One region of the Halobacillus salinarum genome, then DNA from elsewhere that is predicted to be linked to it. Evidence: a T-box and tRNA genes for the amino acid it is inferred to sense, from the RefSeq annotation. Region 1 holds a T-box; the other regions hold tRNA genes.
The links. A T-box is a leader RNA that pairs with one kind of tRNA and senses whether it is charged. The one in region 1 lies ahead of glyQ (glycine--tRNA ligase subunit alpha), so its partner is inferred to be a tRNA-Gly.

Region 1 (9,521 bases):
GAACACAAAAGGGAAGTCCATACGTGTCAAAACGCTTGGTCAAAGAAATTACGTAAATGCGATTAAAAAGCACGACCTTGTGTTTGGTATCGGTCCAGCCGGGACAGGAAAGACATATCTAGCCGTTATCATGGCTGTCAACGCCCTGAAGAAAGGAGAAGTAAAACGGATTATACTTACACGCCCTGCGGTGGAAGCTGGAGAAAGTCTCGGATTTCTGCCCGGCGATTTAAAGGAAAAGGTGGATCCGTATTTACGACCTCTTTATGATTCACTGCACGATGTCTTCGGTGCTGAACACACTGCAAGACTCATTGACAGAGGTACGATAGAAATTGCCCCGCTTGCGTATATGCGAGGGCGTACACTGGATGATGCCTTTGCTATTCTTGATGAGGCACAAAACACGACACCAGAACAAATGAAGATGTTTCTTACGCGTTTGGGATTTGGTTCAAAGATGATTATTACAGGGGATATCACGCAGGTAGACTTGCCTAGAGGAGTGACCTCCGGATTAAAAGTGGCTGCAGAACGTCTCAGTCATGTAAAGGGATCCGCTTTTATTCATCTTGATCAGACAGATGTAGTCCGTCACCCGCTTGTGCAGCGGATTATTAACGCGTATGAAGAAAAGCAGTCATAAGGCCCAACAGATTTGGGTCTTCTTTCATATTAAGGCATGGAATTATTTGGCACCGGGAGGGCGCTATGGATAATCAAATTAAGAAACGGTTAAAAGGCTATGTTCTCCGCTATAGTATTTGGTTAAAAGTTGGAATACCTTCTTTGCTTTTTGCTGTGTTCTTTTTTGCTTTATCCATTTCCAACGTTTATACAAAGACTTATCATTTAGACAAGTTCAGTACAGCTGGAGAAACCATACGATCGCCAATCACTGTGGAAAATAAACGGAAAACGGAACTGGAAATCAGAAAGGCAACACAGGCAGTAGAAGAAAGGTATACAGTGTCTACATCCATCTCAGAGGAAAGGTTAGGGAAAATAGAGGAAATATTTGATGCAGTAAGGGAGGTCCGGGACTCAGGTTCGCCCCAGCTGTCTAATGAAGAAATTTCTGTTAAACTGCGTAATCTACTGTCAGATGATATCATCGAAGACCTTCCCCTCGGTGTATTCCAGCCTTTCCTTGAAGCAAATAAGCAGGATTTAGCTGCTGCTGAAGATCTCCTTATTTCTTCTCTCCAGTCTTCCTTTGACGAAGGAATAAAGTCGACCGACCTGACACATGCTGAAGACAATCTTCAGTTGAAAGTTCAATATTCCCAACTCCCGAATGCTATGAAACAATCGGTTTCAGATTTAGGAAATTTTGCTTTAGTTGAAAATGCCTTGTTCGATCCTCAGAAAACAAATGAAGCCAGAAAAAAAGCGGCTTCTCAAGTCGAACCCGTAATTATCAGAGCTGGAGAAGTTCTCGTAACCGAAGGGGCTACAATTACAAACGATGTGTATGAAGAACTCCAGCTCACAGGCTTGCTGGATCAACAGAGAAATGGGCTCCCATTGCTGGGGTTAGGTGTTTTCTCATTATTGCTTGGAGCGATTATTTTTTACGAATGTCTGCGGCTCATTTCAAAAGAACAGTTACATGTACGGCATTTGGCCGTAATCCTGCTCATTTCCATTTTCATGGCCGCAATCATGAAAATTGTCAGCCTGTACACCACGATCAATCAGCCCATTTATTATGCACTGCCAGCAGCGACGGGCACGATGCTTCTAAAGCTTTTGTGTAACGAACGAATAGCTCTTGTCCTGTCAATCGTGTATACTCTTATGGCTTGTCTATTATTTAACGGTGAAACTGCGGGCATGTTAAATGCAAACGCTGGCATTTACATAGCGCTGTCCCAGCTTGCGGGTGCCTACTTTCTCGTCAATACAAAAGACCGGCTGTCCATAGTTAAATCAAGTACAGGAGTGGCGGTTGTCAATATATTATCCGTTGTTTTCTTTATATTCATTTCCTTTGAAAAATATGCCTGGCTGGATGTGGTTCTTTACAGCGGCTATGGGGTGATTGCAGCTTATCTGGCTGCTGTGTTGACGATTGGGCTGCTCCCTTTTATTGAAGCGGGATTTGGTATTTTGTCAGATAGTAAATTGCTCGTTCTTTCCAACCCGAACCATCCTTTGTTAAGAAAAATTCTTATAGAAACGCCGGGAACTTATCATCACAGTGTCATGGTCGCAAATTTGAGTGAATCTGCCTGCGAAGCCGTAGGAGCAAATGGTTTGTTAGCAAGGGTAGCTGCTTATTATCACGACTTAGGAAAGACGGAGCACCCTCATTACTTTATCGAAAACCAGATGGGAATGAAAAACCCTCATGACTTCCTGGAGCCGGAGCAGAGCGCTGAAATCATTATCAATCACCCATATGATGGTGCGAGACTGCTGGAGAAAGAAGGACTTCCTAAAGAAATTGTTGCCGTGGCTAGAGAGCATCACGGCACAACGCTGCTCAAGTATTTTTATCATAAGGCGAAGGAAAAGGGGAAAGAAGTATCTGAAGAGGATTTCCGTTATCCAGGTCCGAAGCCGCAATCGAAAGAAGCTGCAATTGTAAGCATTTGTGATTCAGTGGAAGCTGCTGTCCGCTCTCTGAACCATCCGACTGAAGAAAAGATTCGTTCGATTGTTCATTCGATCATTGAAAACAGGCTGCTGGATGAACAATTTGATAACTGCCGGTTAACGTTTAAAGAACTAAAAATTATCGAAAATTCAATTTGTGAAACGCTGCAAGGGATCTTTCATTCAAGAATTCAATATCCAAATACAGATAGGTTGGTAAAGGAGGCAAAATAATGATTCAAATCGATTTTCAGGATGAAACAGAGTCGATCGATGAGGCTTTCGAGGATTTGATTAACCGAATTATTCAATTTGCAGGGGAAAAAGAGAATATCCCTGACGATTCAGAAGTATCCATCAGTTTTGTCGATGATACAAAAATTCAGGAGCTTAATAAGGAATACCGCGGAAAAAACCAGCCGACAGATGTTATTTCTTTTGCTATGCAGGAGCAGGGGGAAGGAGAGATGGAAATTGTTGAAGATGAACTTCCGTTGATGCTCGGGGATATCGTAATTTCTGTAGACAAAGCAAAGCAGCAGGCTGAAGAGTACAAGCATTCACTTGAACGAGAATTAGGTTTTCTCTCACTGCACGGTTTTTTACATTTATTAGGGTATGACCATATGGACGCCGATGAGGAGAAAAAAATGTTTGGCAGACAAGAGGAAATTCTCAATGAATTTGGACTCAAAAGATCCTAAGCCGAAGAAAAAGTTCATAGGGTTTATTTTTGCCTGGAGGGGAATCGTTGAAGTTTATAAAACAGAAAGGAATTTCCGTTTTCACGTCGCAGCAGCGATTGGCGTCGTAGCAGCAGGGTTCTTATTCGATGTAACCAGGTTGGAATGGGCTGTCCTTCTTACGATCATTCCTTTAGTTATGGCTCTTGAAATGATTAATTCGAGTATAGAGAGAGTAATGGATTACTTAAGCCCAGAGAGAGATCCTCTTGTAGGAATGATTAAAGATATCTCTGCTGGCGCTGTGCTTGTTGCATCGATTTTCGCAGTCCTGATTGCTATCTTGATCTTTCTCCCTAAAATGATATCCTTCAGCTGGCCTTGGTGAAAATGAATGGTATTTGTAGTAAGATAAGAATACGCTGCATTTATTATTTAAGTGAACAATGGAGGAACAACAATGACAGAAATATTTAAGTCGGGCTTTGTCGCAATAGTAGGAAGGCCGAATGTCGGGAAATCAACATTTATGAACCGCGTTATTGGCGAAAAAATTGCGATCATGAGTGATAAGCCCCAGACAACAAGAAATAAAATTCAAGGCGTATTTACTGATAAAGAAGCACAAATTATATTTATAGATACTCCTGGTATTCATAAGCCCAAGCATAAGCTTGGAGATTATATGGTTCATGTGGCTGAGAACAGCCTTAATGAAGTGGACGCCGTGATGTTCATGGTCAATGCCGAAGAGGGTTACGGCAGAGGCGACCAATTTATTTTAGACCGCTTGCAGAAAGTATCTCAGCCCGTGTTTTTGGTATTAAATAAAATAGATCGAGTCCACCCTGACCAGCTGCTACCTTTGATCGATCAATATCGTGAGAAGCTGAGTTTTGAAGAGGTCGTTCCTATTTCTGCTTTGGAAGGGAACAATGTCAGCCATCTTCTTGAGGTTTTGAAGGGGTTACTGCCTGAAGGGCCGCAATTTTATCCTGAGGATCAATTGACAGACCACCCGGAGCGATTTATTGTCAGTGAGTTTATCCGGGAAAAAGTCCTGCATTTGACCCGCGAAGAAATCCCGCATTCCATTGCTGTCGTGATTGAAAATATTGAACAACGCGAAAACTCTAATGCTGTTTTAATTCAGGCAGCCATTATTGTGGAACGTCAGTCACAAAAAGGGATTATTATCGGGAAGCAGGGAAGTATGCTGAAGGAAATTGGAAAACGAGCAAGGAAAGATATAGAGGCGCTTCTCGGCAGCAACGTTTATTTAGAGCTATGGGTTAAAGTACAGAAAGACTGGAGAAATCGTCAAGTTCAACTCAGTGATTTTGGCTATCGTGAAGAGGATTATTAACACTGGAAAAAATTAAGCCTTATGATTTTCACCTCGGGAAACATTCTAATAATGTAACGTATGTTTATGACTGACAGTGGAAAGGCGGTGTTTCTTGTGCTCGATTTACCTTGGAATGTGTTTCGGCAGACAGGAAACATAGAAACCTATTTGTTAATAAAAGAATTGGAGATATCAGAACAACAGGCTGATGGTCAGCCAAATGTCCTCGCTGAAAACGAAACTTCTGACGACCCTAACATTTAAAAAAGCAGGTGAACAGGTTGTTGGAAAAAATAGAAGGGATTGTCCTTCGTACGAGAGATTATGGAGAAACCCATAAGATCGTAACTCTTATGACCAGGGAAAAGGGAAAGATTGGTGCAATGGCCCGAGGGGCTAAAAAACCAAAAAGCCGCATGGCTGCTGTAACCCAGCCATTTATCCACGGCATGTATTTAATTCAACTTGGCAGCGGGCTTGGATCCATGAGTCAAGGGGAGATGATGACGTCCTTGAGGTCTATACGGGAAGATATCGTTCTTGCAGCCTATGCTTCTTATTTAGCCGAAATGACGGATCGTCTCATTGATGAAAAACAGCCCGATCCCTTTTTGTTTGAACAGCTCCTTCAATCCTTTATTTGGATAGCAGAGGGGAAAGACCCTGCCATTATCAGTATGATTTACGAGTTGAAAATTTATAAGAAAGCAGGATTTGCTCCTCAGCTGGACCAATGCGTGAATTGTGGGAGTACCAGTGCCCCCTTTTCCTTTTCTATATCAGAAGGGGGATATTTATGTTCAAGCTGCCGGCACTTAGATCCAGAAGCTTCCCATATGAGTGATCCTCTAGCGAGACTTTTTCGTCTTTTGTTACATATGGATGTTAAAAGGATCGGTCAAATATCCATAAAACCTGAAAATAAAAAACTTTTGCGCCAGCTGCTTGATCAATACTATGATCAATACGGAGGTTATCTCTTAAAATCAAAGAAATTTTTGAACCAGCTTGATTTGTTTGCGTAGCTTATTGACAAACGTAAAAAGTTTAAGTATTATTTTTTATACTAAAATTTATCATTGCGACGAAGGAAAGTAGTAGCTGAATACCTCCCCATAACCAGCGAGCCTGTGACGGTGAAAGACAGGCGGGTAAGGTGCAGTGAAGGCGTTCTGGAGCATAAGTTATACAAAGCGGCTCTCTTAAAGATAGAGAGCAAGTAGGGTGGAACCGCGGAAATCCCGTCCCTATGTCAGTGAGACATAGGGACGGGATTTTATTGTTTATGGAAAAGGGAGGAAATGGCATGAATATTCAAAATATGATCTTAACCTTGCAGAGACACTGGTCCAACGAGGGATGTCTACTCATGCAGGCGTATGATGTAGAAAAAGGGGCCGGCACAATGTCGCCTATGACTCTTCTACGCAGTCTTGGGCCAGAGCCATGGAACGTGGCGTATGTAGAGCCTTCTCGCCGCCCGGCTGACGGACGTTACGGGCAAAATCCAAATCGGTTGTATCAGCATCACCAATTTCAAGTCATTATGAAGCCTTCTCCTGATAATATTCAGGAACTTTATTTACAATCCTTGGAAGCCCTCGGGATCGATCCCTTAAAGCATGACATCCGTTTCGTTGAAGATAACTGGGAGAACCCTACCTTAGGCGCTGCGGGCTTAGGATGGGAAGTATGGCTTGACGGCATGGAAATTACCCAGTTTACTTATTTCCAGCAAATTGGAGGCTTAGAAGCAAGGCCGGTTTCTGCTGAAATCACCTACGGTCTGGAGAGACTTGCCTCCTATATTCAGGATAAGGAAAATGTATTCGAATTGGAATGGACCAATGGTGTAACTGTCGGTGATATTTTTATGCAGCCGGAAGTGGAGCATTCCACTTATACCTTCGAAGAGTCTGATGAAGAAATGCTTTTTACTTTATTTAATACTTACGAAAAAGAGGCAGCAAGGATTATGGAAAAAGGCTTAGTTTTTCCTGCTTACGATTATGTACTTAAATGCTCCCACACTTTTAATCTTTTAGATGCCAAAGGAGTCATCTCTGTAACGGAGAGAACGGGATACATCGGCAGGGTGAGGAAGCTTGCTCGGTCCATTGCTAAAGCCTATGTACAGGAACGTGAGCGTTTAGGCTTCCCAATGCTGAATGAGGAGGATGGTCTTCATGAGTAATACTGTATTGTTTGAACTTGGGCTCGAGGAAATGCCGGCAAGGTTTATGGATGACGCCCTCCACCAGTTACATTCAAAAACTATAAGCTGGCTTAAGGATCACCGGATTCCTTATGGAACAGTAGCTGTGTTTTCAACTCCCCGCCGGTTAGCTGTGAAGATTACAGAAGTGGAATCAAAACAGCCTGATATTGAGGAAGAAGCGAAGGGGCCGGCCAAAAACATCGCCTTAACCGAGGCAGGAGAGTGGACAAAAGCAGCAATAGGTTTCTCAAAAGGACAGGGAAAAACGGTCGATGATATTTATTTTAAGGAGATCAATGGAACGGATTACGTCCATGTGACAAAATTTATTAAAGGAACGAATACGAGTGAACTATTTCGTGAGTTTAAGGACGTATTTTTAAGTCTTACTTTTCCGAAAAACATGCGCTGGGGGACTTCAGATCTTAAATATGCCCGCCCGATTCGCTGGATTACTGCCTTGTTTGGAAAAGAAATCATTCCTTTTGAAATCGAAGGTGTACACACGAGCAGCGTTACCTTTGGACATCGTTTCCTCGGCAGTGAATTAAGACTGGAAGAAGCGGGAAGATATGAAGAGACGCTAGAGGATCAATTCGTTTTAGTCAATGTGGAGACTCGAAAAGAAAAAATTAGAAGGCAGCTGCACGAGCTCGAGAAAGAAAATCATTGGCAGCTTGTCCTAGATGAAGAGCTGCTTAATGAAGTTACTCATTTAGTAGAGTATCCGACGGTTTTCAGCGGCAGCTTTAATGAAACTTTTCTGGAAGTACCTGAAGAAGCTCTTATTACTTCCATGAAAGAACATCAGCGTTATTTTCCAGTTCGAAATCATCAAGGTGAATTGCTTGCCCATTTTGCTGGGGTTAGGAATGGGAATGAGGATCATATTGACATCGTTGCAAAAGGAAATGAAAAAGTATTAAAAGCCCGTCTGTCTGATGCTCAATTTTTCTTTGAAGAGGATCAGAAAACTTCCATCCATGAATATTTAGCAAAATTGAACCGAATGGTTTATCAAGAAGAGTTAGGTACTCTACGGGATAAAGTAGATCGGATTGTAGCCATAACTGAAAAACTTTGCAGCACGCTCAAGCTGGATGAAAGCACGGGTACATTGGCCAAACGCGCAGCAGAAATTTGTAAATTTGACTTAGTTACCCATATGGTAGATGAATTTTCCGAGCTCCAAGGAGTTATGGGTGAAAAGTATGCCCGGCTTTTTGGGGAAGATGAAGCGGTAGCTGCGGCGGTTAATGAACATTACATGCCAAGGCAGGCAAATGGAAAACTCCCGGAAACTGAAACTGGATCAATTGTGAGCCTTGCAGATAAGCTTGATACGATTGCTGGTTCGATTGGAATAGGGAATATTCCAACAGGATCACAGGACCCATATGGCTTACGCAGGCAGGCTCTGGGTATATTGGAAACCATTCAAAAACAACAGTGGTCCGTCAAACTTGAAGATCTCATAGAACTTGTTTTGTCCATGTATGAAGAGCTGAATTTATCTCTCCGTCCGTTAAATGAAGTGAAAGAAGATCTGTTTGAGTTTTTCAAGCTGCGTGCTGAATACTTGCTTAAAGAAGCAAAGGTGGACCCGGATATTGTGGAAGCTGTACTCGCAGAAGGAGTTCAAAGCTACCCTTTTACACTTAAGAAAGCCAATCTTCTTATGCAGAAGCGTCAGGACGAAGCTTTTAAAGAGGTTCACGAGGCATTGGGAAGAGTATTAAACTTAGCCAAGAAAGCTGGTTCCGAGCAAGTAAATATCAACTTGTTTCAAAATCAATCGGAAAAAGAGCTTTATGAAGCTTACCAAAGCGTCCATGATTCATATTTGAATGCACTTGCCCGGGGAGACGCTGAAACGGCTCTATTTGAGTTAAGTGGACTTGCTTCAGTTATTCATCGCTTCTTTGATGAGACAATGGTTATGACAGATGAGGAAGATGTTAGAAAGAATCGGTTAGCACTGCTTCAGCTTATAGCTAATGACATTCTGCTATTTGCGGATATTAATGCAGTTCAATGGAAACAGCACTATTAACCTTTCAACTTTTACGCCTGTGAATATTTGAGATATAATTAATAAATAGTATGTCATAGTCAGCGGATCAGGGTGGTGAAAGAGTGTGGAATTGTCTAATCGTCAAGAACAGATTATTCAGATCGTAAAGGATAATGGACCTATTACGGGAGAAAATATCGCCGAGCAGTTAAATCTGACACGTGCTACCTTAAGGCCGGACCTCGCGATTTTAACGATGGCTGGTTTTTTGGACGCACGTCCGCGCGTCGGGTACTTTTTTACAGGTAAATCCGGTTCTGAACTATTAACCGAAAAACTTAAAAAGTTTAAAGTAAAGGAATTCCAATCTGTCCCGATTGTTGTAGAGGAAAACGTTTCGGTTTACGATGCAATTTGTGCTATGTTTCTTGAAGATGTCGGAACCTTGTTTGTTACGAATGATCAGACGCTTCTCGTAGGAGTGCTTTCAAGAAAAGATTTATTAAGAGCTAGTATGGGAAACCAAGACTTAACTTCAATCCCTGTTCATATTATTATGACAAGAATGCCGAACATTACGATTTGTAAAGAGGATGACCTTCTGCTGGATGCAGCACAGAAACTGATTGAGAAACAAATTGACGGCCTCCCAGTAGT
Region 2 (9,521 bases), 1.9 Mb from region 1:
GAGTCCACATCGACGGGGAGGTTTGGCACCTCGATGTCGGCTCATCGCATCCTGGGGCTGTAGTCGGTCCCAAGGGTTGGGCTGTTCGCCCATTAAAGCGGTACGCGAGCTGGGTTCAGAACGTCGTGAGACAGTTCGGTCCCTATCCGTCGTGGGCGTTGGAAATCTGAAAGGAGCTGTCCTTAGTACGAGAGGACCGGGATGGACACACCGCTGGTGTACCAGTTGTTCCGCCAGGAGCATCGCTGGGTAGCTACGTGTGGACGGGATAAGTGCTGAAAGCATCTAAGCATGAAGCCCCCTTGAGATGAGATTTCCCTTACCTCTAAGGTAATAAGATCCCTCAGAGACGATGAGGTAGATAGGTCCGAGGTGGACGCGTGGTGACACGTGCAGCTGACGGATACTAATCGATCGATGACTTATCTAAATTGAAAAGCGGAAGCTAGACATACAACTATGATGTTTCGAGTTCGTTTGAATGTGCACTTATCCAGTTTTGAAGATTTATTAAAAAAACCCTTGAAATTTATTCAACGGGGTCATATAATATATCTTGTCCTTAAAAATAAAGGTTTGGTAGTAACGGCGAAGAGGTCACACCTGTTCCCATGCCGAACACAGCAGTTAAGCTCTTCAGCGCCGATGGTAGTCGGGTCGATCCCCGTGAGAGTAGGACGCTGCCAAACCTTTACATAATCCGGAGGATTAGCTCAGCTGGGAGAGCACTTGCCTTACAAGCAAGGGGTCGCAGGTTCGAGCCCTGCATCCTCCACCATTTTCATTCAATAACCAGCCGGCCTAGCTCAACTGGCAGAGCAACTGATTTGTAATCAGTAGGTTGGGGGTTCAAGTCCTCTGGCCGGCACCATCTTATTGAGTGAATTCGTTTTTTGTGAGTGAAACATATTTTTTGAGCCATTAGCTCAGTTGGTAGAGCATCTGACTTTTAATCAGAGGGTCGGAGGTTCGAATCCTCCATGGCTCACCAGTTACTTGCGGGTGTGGTGGAATTGGCAGACACGCTAGATTTAGGATCTAGTGCTTCACGGCGTGGGGGTTCAAGTCCCTCCACCCGCACTTATACTTATGCGGAAGTAGTTCAGTGGTAGAACACCACCTTGCCAAGGTGGGGGTCGCGGGTTCGAATCCCGTCTTCCGCTCCATAGATCAATCAGTGAGAACCTTATTTGCCGTGCCGGGGTGGCGGAATTGGCAGACGCACAGGACTTAAAATCCTGCGGTGGGTTTCCACCGTGCCGGTTCGAGTCCGGCCCTCGGCACCATATAGTTTTTTGCGCCCGTAGCTCAATTGGATAGAGCGTCTGACTACGGATCAGAAGGTTAGGGGTTCGACTCCTCTCGGGCGCGCCATTACGGGAAGTAGCTCAGCTTGGTAGAGCACTTGGTTTGGGACCAAGGGGTCGCAGGTTCGAATCCTGTCTTCCCGACCATTTTACTTTATATTTATTGGGGCCTTAGCTCAGCTGGGAGAGCGCCTGCTTTGCACGCAGGAGGTCAGCGGTTCGATCCCGCTAGGCTCCACCATGATTAATTTGATCTTTGAAAACTGAACGAACCAACCAGTACGTCAATTCATTCTTTCTATCATATAGAAGGAATTCAAACAAAGCACACACGATGTGCACACGAGCTTTAGGACCTTCAACGGTGTTGAAGGCAAGCGCTGTCAAAAGCGCACAGCTTTTCAATTTTTTTGGAGAGTTTGATCCTGGCTCAGGACGAACGCTGGCGGCGTGCCTAATACATGCAAGTCGAGCGCGGGAAGCGAGCGGATCCTCTTCGGAGGTGACGCTCGTGGAACGAGCGGCGGACGGGTGAGTAACACGTGGGCAACCTGCCTGTAAGACCGGAATAACCCGGGAAACCGGGGCTAATGCCGGGTAACACCAACCTTCGCATGAAGGATGGTTAAAAGATGGCTTCTCGCTATCGCTTACAGATGGGCCCGCGGCGCATTAGCTAGTTGGTGAGGTAACGGCTCACCAAGGCGACGATGCGTAGCCGACCTGAGAGGGTGATCGGCCACACTGGGACTGAGACACGGCCCAGACTCCTACGGGAGGCAGCAGTAGGGAATCTTCCGCAATGGACGCAAGTCTGACGGAGCAACGCCGCGTGAACGATGAAGGTTTTCGGATCGTAAAGTTCTGTTGTTAGGGAAGAACAAGTACCGTGCGAATAGAGCGGTACCTTGACGGTACCTAACGAGGAAGCCCCGGCTAACTACGTGCCAGCAGCCGCGGTAATACGTAGGGGGCAAGCGTTGTCCGGAATTATTGGGCGTAAAGGGCACGCAGGTGGTTTCTTAAGTCTGATGTGAAAGCCCACGGCTCAACCGTGGAGGGTCATTGGAAACTGGGGAACTTGAGGACAGAAGAGGAGAGTGGAATTCCACGTGTAGCGGTGAAATGCGTAGATATGTGGAGGAACACCAGTGGCGAAGGCGACTCTCTGGTCTGTCTCTGACGCTGAGGTGCGAAAGCGTGGGTAGCAAACAGGATTAGATACCCTGGTAGTCCACGCCGTAAACGATGAGTGCTAGGTGTTAGGGGGCTTCCACCCCTTAGTGCTGAAGTTAACGCATTAAGCACTCCGCCTGGGGAGTACGGCCGCAAGGCTGAAACTCAAAGGAATTGACGGGGGCCCGCACAAGCGGTGGAGCATGTGGTTTAATTCGAAGCAACGCGAAGAACCTTACCAGGTCTTGACATCCTTGGCCCACCCTAGAGATAGGGTTTTCCCTTCGGGGACCAAGTGACAGGTGGTGCATGGTTGTCGTCAGCTCGTGTCGTGAGATGTTGGGTTAAGTCCCGCAACGAGCGCAACCCCTGACCTTAGTTGCCAGCATTCAGTTGGGCACTCTAAGGTGACTGCCGGTGACAAACCGGAGGAAGGCGGGGATGACGTCAAATCATCATGCCCCTTATGACCTGGGCTACACACGTGCTACAATGGATGGTACAAAGGGCAGCGAAGCCGCGAGGTGTAGCAAATCCCATAAAACCATTCTCAGTTCGGATTGCAGGCTGCAACTCGCCTGCATGAAGCCGGAATCGCTAGTAATCGCGGATCAGCATGCCGCGGTGAATACGTTCCCGGGCCTTGTACACACCGCCCGTCACACCACGAGAGTTGGCAACACCCGAAGTCGGTGAGGTAACCTTTTTGGAGCCAGCCGCCGAAGGTGGGGCCAATGATTGGGGTGAAGTCGTAACAAGGTAGCCGTATCGGAAGGTGCGGCTGGATCACCTCCTTTCTAAGGATACACGAAAGGCGGAAGCGACCGTTCAGACCCGACGAACGAAGCGAGCATACCGAAGAGGCTTTACAGCCTCGGAGTAGGATCGCTTCGGGCGCCAGGGTCTGGGAGCTGAAGCTGGATCGTAAGGAGGCGTACTCGGTTGGTTGTTCAGTTTTGAAAGATCAAGTGATCTTTCTTACGTGAACCTTGAAAACTGGATAAGAAATCAATAGTTTCATCAAGTGATGGAGCTAGTGATGACAAGACATTCAACGAACATCGAAAGAAACAAACGTCTTTTCACAGATAGTTAAGTGAACAAGGGCGCACGGTGGATGCCTTGGCACTAGGAGCCGATGAAGGACGGGACTAACACCGATATGCTCCGGCAAGCCGTAAGTAGGCTGTGAACCGGAGATTTCCGAATGGGGGAACCCACTATTCGTAATGGAATAGTGTCCATGACTGAATCCATAGGTCATGGACGGCAGACCCGGGGAACTGAAACATCTCAGTACCTGGAGGAAGAGAAAGCAAATGCGATTTCCCGAGTAGCGGCGAGCGAAACGGAAACAGCCCAAACCAGAAAGCTTGCTTTCTGGGGTTGTAGGACACTCCTTTGGAGTTACCAAGAAGAAAGGTAGGCGAATCGATCTGGAACGATCAGCCAGAGCAGGTAACAGCCCTGTAGCCGAAACCTTTCTTCCTCCGGAGTGGATCCTGAGTACGGCGGAACACGAGAAATTCCGTCGGAATCCGGGAGGACCATCTCCCAAGGCTAAATACTCCCTAGTGACCGATAGCGAACCAGTACCGTGAGGGAAAGGTGAAAAGCACCCCGGAAGGGGAGTGAAAGAGATCCTGAAACCGTGTGCCTACAAGTAGTCGGAGCCCGTTAATGGGTGACGGCGTGCCTTTTGTAGAATGAACCGGCGAGTTACGACTGTATGCAAGGTTAAGCCGTGAGCGGCGGAGCCGCAGCGAAAGCGAGTCTGAACAGGGCGAGTGAGTATGCGGTCGTAGACCCGAAACCGTGTGATCTACCCATGTCCAGGGTGAAGGTCAGGTAACACTGACTGGAGGCCCGAACCCACGCAAGTTGAAAATTGCGGGGATGAGGTGTGGGTAGGGGTGAAATGCCAATCGAACACGGAGATAGCTGGTTCTCTCCGAAATAGCTTTAGGGCTAGCCTCAGAATAGAAAGTCTTGGAGGTAGAGCACTGATTGGACGAGGGGCCCCTATCGGGTTACCGAATTCAGTCAAACTCCGAATGCCAGCGACTTTGTTCTGGGAGTCAGACCGTGGGTGATAAGGTTCATGGTCGAGAGGGAAACAGCCCAGACCGCCAGCTAAGGTCCCTAAGTGTGTGTTAAGTGGAAAAGGATGTGGAGTTGCTTAGACAACCAGGATGTTGGCTTAGAAGCAGCCATCATTGAAAGAGTGCGTAATAGCTCACTGGTCGAGTGACTCTGCGCCGAAAATATACCGGGGCTAAACACACCACCGAAGCTGCGGATTGATCTTACGATCAGTGGTAGGAGAGCGTTCTAAGGGCGGTGAAGTCAGACCGTAAGGACTGGTGGAGCGCTTAGAAGTGAGAATGCCGGTATGAGTAGCGAAAAAAGAGTGAGAATCTCTTTCACCGAAAGCCTAAGGGTTCCTGAGGAAGGCTCGTCCTCTCAGGGTTAGTCGGGACCTAAGCCGAGGCCGACAGGCGTAGGCGATGGACAACAGGTGGATATTCCTGTACCACCTCCTTTCCGTTTGAACGACGGGGAGACGCAGGAGGATAGGGAGAGCGCGCCATTGGATGAGCGCGTCCAAGCAGCAAGACGGCCGGATAGGCAAATCCGTCCGGTGGGAACGTCAAGCTGTGATGGGGAGGGAACTAAAGTACCGAAGCTCCTGAGTTCACACTGCCAAGAAAATCCTCTAGTGAGGAAAGAGGTGCCCGTACCGCAAACCAACACAGGTAGGCGAGGAGAGGATCCTAAGGTGAGCGGGAGAACTCTCGTTAAGGAACTCGGCAAAATGACCCCGTAACTTCGGGAGAAGGGGTGCTCCTCTGCCGAGGAGCCGCAGTGAAAAGGCCCAAGCGACTGTTTACCAAAAACACAGGTCTCTGCGAAGCCGTAAGGCGAAGTATAGGGGCTGACACCTGCCCGGTGCTGGAAGGTTAAGGGGATGCGTTAGCTTTTGGCGAAGCGCTGAACCGAAGCCCCAGTAAACGGCGGCCGTAACTATAACGGTCCTAAGGTAGCGAAATTCCTTGTCGGGTAAGTTCCGACCCGCACGAAAGGTGCAACGACTTGGGCACTGTCTCAACGAGAGACCCGGTGAAATTATACTATGCGTGAAGATGCGCATTACCCGCGACAGGACGGAAAGACCCCGTGGAGCTTTACTGTAGCCTGATATTGAATGTTGGTACAGCTTGTACAGGATAGGTAGGAGCCAGAGAAGCCGGAGCGCCAGCTTCGGTGGAGGCGCTGGTGGGATACTACCCTGGCTGTACGGACATTCTAACCCAGGACCGTGATCCGGTCCGGAGACAGTGTCAGGTGGGCAGTTTGACTGGGGCGGTCGCCTCCTAAAAGGTAACGGAGGCGCCCAAAGGTTCCCTCAGAATGGTTGGAAATCATTCGCAGAGTGTAAAGGCACAAGGGAGCTTGACTGCGAGACCTACAAGTCGAGCAGGGACGAAAGTCGGGCTTAGTGATCCGGCGGTTCCGCATGGAAGGGCCGTCGCTCAACGGATAAAAGCTACCCCGGGGATAACAGGCTTATCTCCCCCAAGAGTCCACATCGACGGGGAGGTTTGGCACCTCGATGTCGGCTCATCGCATCCTGGGGCTGTAGTCGGTCCCAAGGGTTGGGCTGTTCGCCCATTAAAGCGGTACGCGAGCTGGGTTCAGAACGTCGTGAGACAGTTCGGTCCCTATCCGTCGTGGGCGTTGGAAATCTGAAAGGAGCTGTCCTTAGTACGAGAGGACCGGGATGGACACACCGCTGGTGTACCAGTTGTTCCGCCAGGAGCATCGCTGGGTAGCTACGTGTGGACGGGATAAGTGCTGAAAGCATCTAAGCATGAAGCCCCCCTTGAGATGAGATTTCCCTTACCTCTAAGGTAATAAGATCCCTCAGAGACGATGAGGTAGATAGGTCCGAGGTGGACGCGTGGTGACACGTGCAGCTGACGGATACTAATCGATCGATGACTTATCTAAAATGAAAAGCGGAAGCGACTGTTCAGATCCGATTGGCTAAGCAAACTCGCAGGAAGGCTGGGGTTTTTCAGCCTGGATGAGAGATCGCTTCGATCACGAGGATCTAGGAGCTGCAGCTAGACATACAACCATGACGTTCGTTTGAATGTGCACTTATCCAGTTTTGAGGGTTCACCTCAACAATCCAAATGATGTGGTAGTAACGGCGAAGAGGTCACACCTGTTCCCATGCCGAACACAGCAGTTAAGCTCTTCAGCGCCGATGGTAGTCGGGTCGATCCCCGTGAGAGTAGGACGCTGCCACGTCAAATAACAACCAGAAGCTATTGCTTCTGGTTTTTTTGTATAGGAAACTATTCGCTGCATAAAGTGATAAATAGGGAGGAAATCGTAATGGAGTGGACAGAGATGATAAATGAACATGTAACAATTTTTTTGAGTCGTCTTCTCGTTGCATTAGTCCTTTCAGGGCTGATTGGTTTTGAAAGGGAATTAAAAAACCATTCCGCGGGATTCAGAACTCATATTATGGTAGGTGTAGGCGCGTGTCTTATGATGCTGTTATCTTTATATGGTTTTCAAGATTTCATTGAAGAGTACGACAATGTAAGGTTTGACCCTGCACGCATCCCATCTTATGTGATCAGCGGCATCGGTTTTCTCGGTGCGGGTTCAATTATTGTCCACGGGAGTACAATCCGCGGTTTAACTACGGCTGCTTCAATTTGGACTATGGCTGGCATTGGTTTAGTAGTTGGCGCAGGGATGTATGGTTTAGCGGTATTAACTACCGTTCTTGTGCTGCTTAGTTTGATATTCCTTAACAAGCTTGAAAAACAATATTTTGGTAATCATATGAAAAATCATTTTCTCGTCATTGGTGAACGTTCTATACAAATTAATGAATTACTATCTATATTCGACCATTATCAATTAAGTACCCGGAGAGTCGAAATCCAGCAGGAGCAGGATGGAAACCGCAGGATTGTGATTGAATTAGAGAAGCATCAAGAATTTAATGATCATCTCCTTGTTGACCAATTATCACAAATCGATCATGTTGTTAGCGTGAAACACCGCTCCTAAAGAGGACTGCACAAGAATTTTTGTGTAGTCTTTTTCTATGTTTTAAGAAAAAGAAATTAAGGGAAAGATGAGTGATGTACTTAAAACATTTTAGTTGCGAATAAGAAAAAATTGAGTATAATGAAATTAAGGTCAAAGATAGTCAAAGTCAAAAGAGGGGGAGGGGAAGATGCGGAATATTTCCGACATCATTGAAGAATATCTAAAAAATATTCTTGATAAAGACCAGGAAAAGACCATTGAAATTAAACGTAGTGAAATTGCCGACCATTTTCAATGTGTGCCTTCTCAAATTAATTATGTGATTAAAACAAGGTTTACTGTGGAAAAAGGATATATAGTAGAAAGTAAACGGGGAGGCGGTGGATATATCCGTATTACACGGATTCAACACCGCACCGAGGCTCAATTAATCGATGATATTATTGAAATTATTCAGCCGAGAGCTACCCAATCTGCTTCCGTAGATATTGTGGAAAGATTACTGGAAGACAACATCATTACGACACGAGAAGCCAACTTAATGTTGAGTGTTCTGGATCGTGAAGTTTTAGCTTTTCCTCTTCCTTTAAGAGATGAAGTCCGCTCAAGAATCATGACAGCCATGCTTCTCACGTTAAAATATAAAAGCTAATCCAGGAGGGAGAGAATGGTATGGAATGCCAAGAATGTAACCAACGTCCTGCTACGGTTCATTTAACTCAGGTTATTAATGGTCAAAAAACTGAAGTCCATGTCTGTGAACAATGTGCAAAAGAAAAAGGATATATGAACTATGGTGAAGAAGCTTTTACATTAAACGATCTTTTATCTGGACTTTTTAATACAGAAGGTACTCATCCTATCAGTGGTCAAAAATCTCAGTCCTATTCACATTCTCAGCAGCTGAAGTGCCCTACCTGTGGATTGACGTACAAAGAATTTGCCAGATTAGGTAAATTTGGTTGTGCTGACTGCTATAAAACTTTTGATGATAAATTAAATCCTATCTTTAGAAGAGTTCACAGCGGAAACACTCAGCACGATGGTAAAATTCCGCATCGGCAAGGCGGTGATCTTCATTTGAAAAAAGAAGCCGAAGATCTTAAAGCCACTTTGCAAAAGCTAATAGAACAAGAGGAATTCGAAGAAGCTGCCAAAGTCAGAGATAAAATTCGCTCCTTAGATAGCCAGCTTCATCGAGGAGAGGATGGTGAATAAAAATGTCCTTGCAGCAATTTATGAACGAAGCAATCAGCCCCTGGATGAAGCAGGATGGTCCAGACAGCGATATTGTATTAAGCAGCAGAATAAGGTTTGCTAGGAATTTTTCACAATATCCGTTTCCGATTGTAGCCGGTGAGGAAACGTTAGAAAAAGTATTAGAAGTTTTTAAAAATGAGTTTAAGCATCAGTCTTTCCGAGACTATAAGGATTTTGAAATTGTTCAAATGAACGATCTACAGTCTATTGAAAAGCGGGTTTTAGTAGAAAAGCATTTAATCAGCCCGCATTTGGCAGATCATTCAAAGCACTCTGCGGCAATGGTTTCTCAAAACGAACAAGTTTCCATTATGATTAATGAAGAGGACCACATCCGCATACAATTATACTTCCCAGGATTTCAGCTGGACCGTGCTCTTGAGCAGGCTTCGCAGCTCGATGACTGGCTGGAAGAAAAGATTGATTATGCATTTGATGAACACCGCGGTTATTTAACCGCCTGCCCTACCAATGTAGGTACGGGGATGAGAGCTTCTGTAATGATGCATTTACCTGCTTTAGCAATGACGCAGCAGATCAACCGGATGACACCGGCGATTAATCAGCTCGGCTTGGTCGTTCGAGGGATTTATGGAGAAGGAAGCGAAGCTCTTGGCAACATTTTCCAAATTTCCAACCAAATTACACTGGGTAAATCAGAAGAGGATATTGTTGAGGATTTACACAGTGTAGTAAAAC
Region 3 (9,521 bases), 2.0 Mb from region 1:
TCAAGACCAACATAATAGTCATTACCGCGCCCTATAAAGAAGCAGTTGCGCGTGATCGTCAAGTAATCGCTGGCAAGCTTCTCAAGCTCTTCTTTCTGGTCGGTTAGAGCCTCCATGGCATTCGCTACAATGGCAAGCTCCTGCATAGGGTCAAAATCAAGACTAAGCCCTTTGCACGCGCTGTATCTACCGCCAGGATGGCGAGTACAGCCATTTGCGCAGTGTACGCTTTTGTAGAAGCTACTGCGATTTCTGGTCCTGCATGTAAATGGAGCGTATAGTCTGCTTCCCGGGAAAGGGTGGATCCTGGCACATTTGTGATTGTTAGTGCAGGATGACCTAATTTCTTTGTTTGCACAAGTACTGAACGGCTGTCTGCTGTTTCGCCGCTTTGAGAGATATAGATAAATAAAGGCTTTTCAGATAGAAGCGGCATGTTATAAGAAAACTCACTGGCCACATGAACTTCCACTGGAATTTGGGCTAATCTTTCAATAAACTGCTTTCCTAATAGTCCCGCGTGATAGCTGGTACCTGCAGCAATGATATAGATGCGGTCACAATCTTTCATCGCCTGGCGGACTTTCGGATCCAGTTTAATTTGATCTTTTTCATCCTGATACTTTTGAATAATTCTACGGATGACAAACGGCTGCTCGTCGATTTCCTTCAGCATGAAATGAGGATACGTTCCTTTTTCAATATCTGTAGAATCAAGTTCAGCTGTAAACGGCTCACGTTCCACAACATCACCATTCGTATTGTGAATTTTAACGGCACTGCGCGTTAAAATAACCGTCTCTTTATCCATCAGCTCCAGGAACTGATCGGTGACATGAAGTGCTGCCATAGAATCACTGGCTACTACATTAAAGTCTTCTCCGAGACCAACGAGCAGCGGACTCTTATTTTTAGCTACATAAATTTTCTCTGCATCTTCACGATCAATAAGAGCAAGAGCATAGGATCCCGTCAATAGCTGCACAGCCTTACGAAAAGCCGCTTCTACATCCTTCATTTCATTAAAAAGGACTTCGATCAGCTGTACTACAATCTCGGTATCCGTCTCACTCTTTAAAGAAACCCCATCCAGATATTCGTCACGAATATCCATGTAGTTCTCAATAACACCGTTGTGAACGATTGTAAATCGTTCTGATGCACTTTGGTGCGGGTGCGCATTTTCTTCACTTGGTGCACCGTGAGTTGCCCAGCGCGTGTGGCCGATTCCCATCGTTGCCGATACAGACGGGTCAACGGCTTTACGCAAAGCGGCTATACGTCCTTTTACTTTAGAAACGGTGACTCCATCGTCATTTAACGTAGCGATTCCAGCCGAATCATATCCGCGATATTCCAATTTCTCAAGACCTGTTAATAAAATTTCTTTTGTATCCTTTTGCCCAATATATCCTACTATTCCACACATTGTGTTGTCCTCCTCATATTCTCTTCAGAGAAAAGGGCAGAGCAACACCCATTCTTCATAATTTGGCAGCTTTAACTTCGGTTCCGTACCGCGAAGCGCAGACTGAGTGATTCAGTCAGCCAGGCAGCAAAAGAATGCCAAAGGAAAAAGCCGAAGCCTCTTTATGGATAAAACGGGGCATCGTCTGCCCTTTCCCGTTATTTTTAACCTTTTACACTTTGTTCTGAAGTTTTGTACAAAGAGTCGCCTCTATGTTTTCTCTGCAGAACTAACGATTGAAGTGGGACAACCGGGAGGCATCCGCCGAAACAGTCGATGAACCTCCTCCTCGTCAACTGTGTACATCACACAGTCCTGGCGCTTTTAGATCCTGCTAAACCACGATCCTCCTTTTCCATTCCAAAATCACATCTCTTGAATTACCTTTCCTGATTTCATTAATCTTAAACGTAACAGGCAGGTTTTTCAAGCACATCTTTCATTTTATCTGAATTTATTTCATCTGGTCAATCCTAAATTTGCCTGTTTCATAAAAATGTTATTGAGCTGTAATATAGTATGCGCAGGCTCACATCGCTGTGTAGCCTGCGCACCTCATTTATTCCACCATGCCTAACTCTTCCTGGACTACTTGTACCACCCGGTCGACATAGGTTTCACACTCTTCTGCGGTCGGAGCTTCCACCATAATTCGAACAAGCGGTTCTGTACCAGAAGGGCGTACTAGAACACGGCCGCTGTCTCCCATCTCTTCTTCAACCTGTTGAATGGTATCTTGAATACGCGGATGGGTTTGTACCTCTTGTTTATCGGTTACGCGTACGTTTTTTAACACCTGAGGGAACTTCCTCATTTCTCCTGCAAGTTCAGATAATGGTTTACCTGTTTCTTTCATCACATTGACAAGCTGCAGAGCTGAAAGCATTCCGTCCCCTGTCGTGTTGTGGTCAAGGAAGATAATATGACCGGATTGTTCCCCGCCTAAATTATATCCGCCTCTGCGCATTTCTTCCATCACATAACGGTCGCCTACTGCGGTTTTATCACTTTTCATTCCTTCAGCTTCAATGGCTTTATAAAAGCCTAAGTTACTCATTACTGTTGAAACGACTGTAGAATGATTCAAGGTTCCATGCTGATTCATATGTTTAGCGCATATGTACATGATCTGGTCGCCATCTACAATTTCGCCTTTTTCATCAACCGCAATCAGGCGGTCTCCATCTCCATCGAACGCAAGTCCAATATCTGCGCCTTTTTCCTTCACTAGCTCTTGAAGGGCTTCTGGATGGGTGGAACCTACTCCTTTATTAATATTGAGTCCGTCGGGAGAAGAACCTATGGACGAAATATCCGCCTCCAGATCTGCGAATAAATGGGAAGCTAAGGAGGAAGTTGCGCCATGGGCACAATCCAAAGCAATATGAAGACCTTCAAAATCATAGTCAACCGTTTGTTTCAAATGCTGAATGTATTTCTGTCCGCCTTCAAAATAATCATTGATTTGGCCGAGATCAGCTCCTGCCGGACGAAGAAGTTTATCCTCCTCCGCATCAATGAGTGCTTCCACTTCTTCTTCCTGTTGATCTGTCAATTTAAACCCATCAGGACCAAAGAACTTTATCCCGTTATCTTCAACAGGATTATGAGAAGCAGAGATCATGATTCCAGCCTCTGCTTCAAGAGCCTTTGTCAAGTAAGCCACCCCTGGAGTAGAAATCACGCCAAGACGCATAACTTCAGCTCCTATGGATAAAAGCCCTGCATATAACGCACCCTCCAGCATTTCTCCTGAAATACGCGTGTCACGACCAATTAAAATCTTGGGCTTATTTACATTCTTCGTAAGGACATAGCCTCCGTAACGCCCCAGCTTAAAAGCCAGTTCAGGTGTTAATTCTTTGTTGGCAATCCCTCGGACACCATCCGTACCAAAATATTTTCCCATTATACTTGACCTCTCTTTCCTATCTTCCCCTATTTGTAGTTCTGTTCCAGTCTATACCTTCTCATTACGATTGGTTTTCTTCTGAATTCTCGACATCGATATCAACCTTAACCTTCTCTGGATTAATGGAAGTCACTCCTTCAGGTTTAGGTATGGTCACTTCTACAGTTTGGTCTTTATTGATTTTCGATATGTCGATAGGAATATCAGTGATTTCATTTATTGAATCAATCACATCATGAGGACCATAAATTGTTACTTCCTCAATCTGAGGAGTCATAGAATTGACCACTACTCCTTCAGGAGCGCCTCCTTCAGGTTTAAGTTCAATTGGAACTTTCTTTTTCGGTTTGCTTACTGGTACATTTACATCCACTGATGGAGGATCGACGAGCACATTCAATTCGTTCCCCTGACCATCATAAACCTTTACGGGAGCTTCCATTTTTTCTACAGAGTCTTCCGTATTGGTTATGTTCACAATAGCTTTTACTACTTCCACTTTATCCATTACAGATTCTGCTCCTGTAACGGTGACTTTTTCAGGACTCATCTCAGCTTCTCCCAAATCAAAATCATTGCTGATCTGGCTTCCATTAATGTAGTCTACACCAACTTGAAATTCTTTGCTTATTTTTTTCTCAATGGTAACGTCTACCGTTTTGGGCTCAATTGTTGTGGTAATTCTGTTGGATATGCCTGTATGTTGAACAGGGACATTATGGGTCCCTGGTTTAAGTCCATTTAGATCAACGTACACTGTAAAATTCTTTTGTCTTACAACTGGAGCAATGACACTCTTTGGCCCCTGAACCGTTACGCTGACGTCTTGAGGCAGCCCGCTGACGACATATTGATCGCTGTCAAATTCAACATCTAATGGAATATTGTTCATGACTTGAGTTTCTGAAGAATTATCATTGAACCATAAAGACTGGGAATCCGGCTGGTTGTTATTCTCTAAATTCACAGACACCCAAAGGAGGACAGCCAATATTAATGAGATAATCCGGATAAACCATGGACTCTTTAATAATTTATCCATCCTTATTCCCCCTCCATCCCCATGATTTTCCCGAGGAAACTTTAAGAGAGATATCAAGCTCGTTACGCAGGATTTCTTCCAGCTTCTCTTGGTCTAAATTCCGATGAAGCTCACCATTTTTTGTACAAGAAATTCCACCGGTTTCTTCAGATACGACGATAGTCAAAGCATCAGTAACTTCGCTTATTCCCATAGCTGCCCTGTGGCGGGTTCCTAACTCTTTTGAGATAAAAGGGCTTTCCGATAAGGGCAGGTAACAAGCTGCCGCAATAATTTGATTGTCTTTAAGTATAACGGCTCCATCATGGAGCGGCGTGTTCGGGATAAAAATATTGGTCAGTAATTCACTGGTAAGATTACCCCCTATACCAATACCTGTTTCCACATAATCTCCCATCCCAGTTTCCCGTTCTATAGTGATTAAGGCCCCGATTCTTCGTTTGGCCATATAATTACACGATTTAATAATTGCCTGGATCGACTTTTCAATGTCTTCTTCCTCAGGGGTATTCCGACTGAAAAAACTGCCTCTTCCCAGCTGCTCCAGCGCTCTTCTAAGCTCAGGCTGAAACAAAATAATAATCCCGAGAAAACCCCAGGTGAGTGCTTGCGACATCAGCCATCTAAGTGTGGTTAGTCCAAATAAATTACTTAACAGATAGATCCCAAGGACCACAAAGATTCCTTTTAACAACTGGACCGCCTTTGTACCTTGAATCAGCATCATTAATTTATATAAAACAAACCAGACAAGGGCAATATCAATAGCAATTAATAGATAATCTAAAAAATCACGTCCCCCATCAAGCATGCCTACACTTCCTTTAATTGAAAATTACGAAAAGGACATGGAAATCCTAATTCCACTAACCTGTGGCAAAAGTTAAGCCGGTCTCATTATATCACACTTCCATTTTTACGAATATTAGAAAACCTGAATTAAGGATAAAGACTCCGCTGGCAAGTTTTCATATGACTATTGGAACCTTTCCCCTTCATCTATCTGCGACCAGATTCACTTTATTCTTCAAAAAAAAAAGACTGCTGCGTAAAAACATGCAGGAGTCTTTGTTAATTAGTCCCGAAAGAAAAGATATCTTTCACCGTATTTTTCGCGTTATACCAGATCCACTCAAAAACCTGGTTCACTTCATTTACTTCACCACTTACGTAAGCCTGGTAATGTCCGCTGTCCTGATAAAATTCATCATGTTTATCTGTAAGAATATCTCCGTTGATAATGGTGATATCTCCATCAATTTTACCTTCAATTTTTAAATCTCCATTTCGAACAACTAAATCCCCATCCACCGTAACTCCGTCAGGCACGATTACTGTATTATCCTGAATCACTAAATTCTTCTGCTTAGATACCGTTACTTGCTGGTCCTGGTTCCACTCGGAAAAAATCCCTCCGAACATTAATATGAAAAAAACGGCAGCAGCAGTAATCAGTGGGTGCCTTTGAAGCCAGCGAGTATAGTTTTTTCGTTTTTTCTCTTTTGGAAGATTTGCCATTACATTAGCTGTGAAATTACTTGGAGCGGTAACCGGTCCGGCATTTTTCACTAATGTAATCGAACGTTTTAACTCATGAAAATGATTTTGGCAGGATGGGCAGGATTGTAAGTGGTCGCGCAGTCGTCTCTCTTCTTCTTTATTTAAGTCGCCATCCAGATATTTATGCATTAAGCCAACCGCTTCTTGGTTGCATTTCATTCCCTCTCAACTCCTTTACACATGACGAAGCCTTTTGCGTAACGCTTCCCTGCCGCGATGAACTCTTGTCTTGACTGTACCTACGGGAATATCTAAAACTTCTGCGATTTCCTGCAGCGAAAGTTCATCGAGATACCTGAGTACAATTACACTGCGGTATTTTGGTGGTAAGGCAAGGATCTCCCGGTGAATATAGGTTTGAAGCTCCAGGCTCTCTACCTCTTCTTCCGGTAACGCTTGATCAGCCGCAAGCTGGGAATACATATCAAGACCTTCCGTACCTTTCACTTCAGCGTCAAGATAGTAGTCCGGTTTTTTCTTTCGTATACGGTCGATCGTTAAATTCGTCGCTATACGATACAGCCAGGTCGAGAATTTACGTTTTTCATCAAACGTATGGATGTTGGTATATGCACGGATAAAGGCTTCTTGTGCAAGATCTTCTGCTTCATAGGCGTTGCCAATCATACGAAAGCATATATGAAAAACTTTATTCTGGTAAAAAGACACAACATCTTCAAAGGATGATTGGTCGCCTTTTTTAACCTCTCTAATTTTCTGTTTGATCATGGATTCCATTTGCTTATACCTCCGCTATAGTTGCGGTCAATATCCTTTACGGATAGATGCACCCCAGGGTTTCAAAAATAATTATATTTTTTTAAAAAAATATGTTTATAGACAGTAATTTTAGGTTATAGGTTGCTAACTGGCAAATACTGCATGGGAGGACTCAGATGGATGAAGAATAAACTCATGTTAAAGGAAATAGAGGCTTGTAGGTTAGAAATGCAGCGTCTAGCCAAGTTACACTCGTTAACTTCTAAAGAAGTTGTATATATGAGCGTAAGGCTTGATCACCTTTTAAATGAATATGAGGAGTTGAAACAAAGAGAACAGCAACCTGCCTTGAAAGAGGCAAGCTACTGTTAATTTCTTTTTATTTTAGTTTCTCGCCAAACAGAGATCCCATCAAGCCGACAGCTACGCTGGCGGTTTTATTTTTTTCATCTAGAATAGGATTGACTTCCACAAATTCAGCAGAGGTAATCATTTCCGATTCGTATAGCATCTCCATCGCCAGGTGAGATTCTCTGTAACTTAATCCTCCCATTACAGGCGTCCCCACTCCCGGGGCTTCATTAGGATCTAAACCATCCAAGTCTAAGCTTAAGTGTACACCATCTGTCCGATCTTTCAAATACTCAATTGTTTCTTCCATTATCTTCGTCATGCCCATTCGGTCTACTTCATGCATCGTATATACTTTTATTCCTTTTTCCCGAATAAGTTCTCGTTCTCCTTCATCCAAAGACCGCGCCCCTATAATGACCACATTTTCCGGCTTGATCTTTGGCTGATAGCCCAGCATGGAAGTAAGCTTTTCATGCCCAATCCCTAAGCTAACAGCAAGAGGCATTCCGTGAATGTTGCCAGACGGGGAACTATCACCAGTGTTTAAATCACCATGGGCATCATACCAAATGACTCCCAGGTTTTGGTAGTGTTTTGCGATCCCAGCCAAAGTCCCCATAGCAATGCTGTGATCTCCACCGAGTACTAAAGGGAAATTGCCATTTTCAACCACTTTATCCACTTCTACAGCAAGGCGGTGACTTCCTTCTGCCACCTCATTTAAATTTCTTAAATTATCCATTTTCTCTGAATCATTTCGCTCAGGTCGAGGAATATCTATATCCCCAAATCTTCTATATCGAAACGCAGTTGTTCTAACCGCTGAAGCATTCCTGCATAACGGATCGCACTTGGGCCCATGTCTACACCTCGACGCAGCTGCCCTAAATCCATAGGTACCCCGATCACAGAAAGTTTCTTATTCATCATAATGAAATTCCTCCTTTATAGATTGCCAATTATATTGTATCCGTTTTCATACAGGTGACTCAACTGGACAATCAGATGCATATATATACGATCTTTACCGCGTTCCGTCTGTAATAAGTGCATGAATACTCTTTGAACCGCCAAAAGCTGTGATAGAGTTCTCCTGGAACATATAAAAAAGCTGATATCCTAAGGATATCAGCTTTCAATAATTATGTATGGTGGAGCCTAGCGGGATCGAACCGCTGACCTCCTGCGTGCAAAGCAGGCGCTCTCCCAGCTGAGCTAAGGCCCCTTGGAGCGGGAGACGGGATTCGAACCCGCGACCCCCACCTTGGCAAGGTGATGTTCTACCACTGAACTACTCCCGCAACAAACTCATATAAAAATACGGATCTTGCATCTGCAACATCCGCATGAAATGGAAATGAGCCATGGAGGATTCGAACCTCCGACCCTCTGATTAAAAGTCAGATGCTCTACCAACTGAGCTAATGGCTCGTAATAGAAATTACGTACCCATCGATCAGTCAGAATAAACACAAATCTTTGTGCTGCAAGCCGTCAATTTTTCAAAAGCTTACGTACACACGAAATTCAATCATCTTGAACTATTTGTTAACTAACTGAAAAAATGGCTGGGCCAGCTGGATTCGAACCAGCGCATGACGGTACCAAAAACCGTTGCCTTACCGCTTGGCTATGGCCCAACATTTGTAAGTATAGTATGACCTATAAAACGGATCTTATACTGATTTTTCTAATCTTGGGTAATTTTATTTAATTAAGTATAAAAATGGTGGAGGGAGTAGGACTCGAACCTACGAACCCGATGGGAGCGGATTTACAGTCCGCCGCGTTTGGCCAACTTCGCTATCCCTCCATATTGAATGGTGCCGGCCAGAGGACTTGAACCCCCAACCTACTGATTACAAATCAGTTGCTCTGCCAGTTGAGCTAGGCCGGCTTGATATTAAAACAGAAATGGTGGAGGATGCAGGGCTCGAACCTGCGACCCCTTGCTTGTAAGGCAAGTGCTCTCCCAGCTGAGCTAATCCTCCGGATTGTGATGCTGCTGGATAACTATAAGAAAATGGTGACCCGTACGGGATTCGAACCCGTGTTACCGCCGTGAAAGGGCGGTGTCTTAACCACTTGACCAACGGGCCAGTTAATCATGACTACTGAGAGCTTCCAGCCGGATTTGAACCGGCGACCCCTTCCTTACCATGGAAGTGCTCTACCACTGAGCTATGGAAGCAAGTGGTGGCTCCACCGGTAGGATTCGAACCTACGACCGATCGGTTAACAGCCGATTGCTCTACCACTGAGCTACGGTGGAATAAGAATTAGTTTTGAAATAAATCCAATAGATGACGTGGCAGCGTCCTACTCTCACGGGGATCGACCCGACTACCATCGGCGCTGAAGAGCTTAACTGCTGTGTTCGGCATGGGAACAGGTGTGACCTCTTCGCCGTTACTACCACATCATTTGGATTGTTGAGGTGAACCCTCAAAACTGGATAAGTACAC

Region 2: it encodes a tRNA-Gly, which carries the amino acid that the T-box ahead of glyQ (glycine--tRNA ligase subunit alpha) is inferred to sense. The anticodon was not compared.
Region 3: it encodes a tRNA-Gly, which carries the amino acid that the T-box ahead of glyQ (glycine--tRNA ligase subunit alpha) is inferred to sense. The anticodon was not compared.

Annotation. Positions count from the first base shown of each region.
Region 1 is NZ_CP095073.1:2,115,379-2,124,899, forward strand. It holds gene MUN89_RS10780 (PhoH family protein) at 1-646, shown strand, start outside; gene MUN89_RS10785 (HD family phosphohydrolase) at 712-2,835, shown strand; gene ybeY (rRNA maturation RNase YbeY) at 2,832-3,305, shown strand; gene MUN89_RS10795 (diacylglycerol kinase family protein) at 3,280-3,672, shown strand; gene era (GTPase Era) at 3,745-4,650, shown strand; gene MUN89_RS10805 (YqzL family protein) at 4,717-4,896, shown strand; gene recO (DNA repair protein RecO) at 4,914-5,657, shown strand; T-box leader at 5,708-5,884, shown strand; gene glyQ (glycine--tRNA ligase subunit alpha) at 5,939-6,826, shown strand; gene glyS (glycine--tRNA ligase subunit beta) at 6,819-8,903, shown strand; gene MUN89_RS10825 (transcriptional regulator CcpN) at 8,989-9,521, shown strand, end outside.
Region 2 is NZ_CP095073.1:227,684-237,204, reverse strand. It holds rRNA gene MUN89_RS01375 (23S ribosomal RNA) at 1-430, shown strand, start outside; rRNA gene rrf (5S ribosomal RNA) at 576-689, shown strand; tRNA gene MUN89_RS01365 (tRNA-Val) at 703-778, shown strand; tRNA gene MUN89_RS01360 (tRNA-Thr) at 796-871, shown strand; tRNA gene MUN89_RS01355 (tRNA-Lys) at 916-991, shown strand; tRNA gene MUN89_RS01350 (tRNA-Leu) at 999-1,080, shown strand; tRNA gene MUN89_RS01345 (tRNA-Gly) at 1,092-1,166, shown strand; tRNA gene MUN89_RS01340 (tRNA-Leu) at 1,198-1,286, shown strand; tRNA gene MUN89_RS01335 (tRNA-Arg) at 1,298-1,374, shown strand; tRNA gene MUN89_RS01330 (tRNA-Pro) at 1,378-1,454, shown strand; tRNA gene MUN89_RS01325 (tRNA-Ala) at 1,473-1,548, shown strand; rRNA gene MUN89_RS01320 (16S ribosomal RNA) at 1,715-3,280, shown strand; rRNA gene MUN89_RS01315 (23S ribosomal RNA) at 3,574-6,494, shown strand; rRNA gene rrf (5S ribosomal RNA) at 6,687-6,800, shown strand; gene MUN89_RS01305 (MgtC/SapB family protein) at 6,888-7,580, shown strand; gene MUN89_RS01300 (CtsR family transcriptional regulator) at 7,750-8,214, shown strand; gene MUN89_RS01295 (protein-arginine kinase activator protein McsA) at 8,235-8,780, shown strand; gene MUN89_RS01290 (protein-arginine kinase McsB) at 8,783-9,521, shown strand, end outside.
Region 3 is NZ_CP095073.1:146,909-156,429, forward strand. It holds partial or broken gene glmS (glutamine--fructose-6-phosphate transaminase (isomerizing)) at 1-1,429, opposite strand, end outside; gene glmM (phosphoglucosamine mutase) at 2,028-3,377, opposite strand; gene MUN89_RS00770 (CdaR family protein) at 3,442-4,422, opposite strand; gene cdaA (diadenylate cyclase CdaA) at 4,415-5,233, opposite strand; gene MUN89_RS00780 (anti-sigma factor family protein) at 5,494-6,141, opposite strand; gene sigW (RNA polymerase sigma factor SigW) at 6,157-6,720, opposite strand; gene MUN89_RS00790 (aspartyl-phosphate phosphatase Spo0E family protein) at 6,883-7,074, shown strand; partial or broken gene rocF (arginase) at 7,082-7,983, opposite strand; tRNA gene MUN89_RS00800 (tRNA-Ala) at 8,206-8,281, opposite strand; tRNA gene MUN89_RS00805 (tRNA-Gly) at 8,283-8,357, opposite strand; tRNA gene MUN89_RS00810 (tRNA-Lys) at 8,415-8,487, opposite strand; tRNA gene MUN89_RS00815 (tRNA-Gln) at 8,622-8,696, opposite strand; tRNA gene MUN89_RS00820 (tRNA-Tyr) at 8,784-8,869, opposite strand; tRNA gene MUN89_RS00825 (tRNA-Thr) at 8,878-8,953, opposite strand; tRNA gene MUN89_RS00830 (tRNA-Val) at 8,972-9,047, opposite strand; tRNA gene MUN89_RS00835 (tRNA-Glu) at 9,081-9,155, opposite strand; tRNA gene MUN89_RS00840 (tRNA-Thr) at 9,176-9,247, opposite strand; tRNA gene MUN89_RS00845 (tRNA-Asn) at 9,254-9,328, opposite strand; rRNA gene rrf (5S ribosomal RNA) at 9,363-9,476, opposite strand.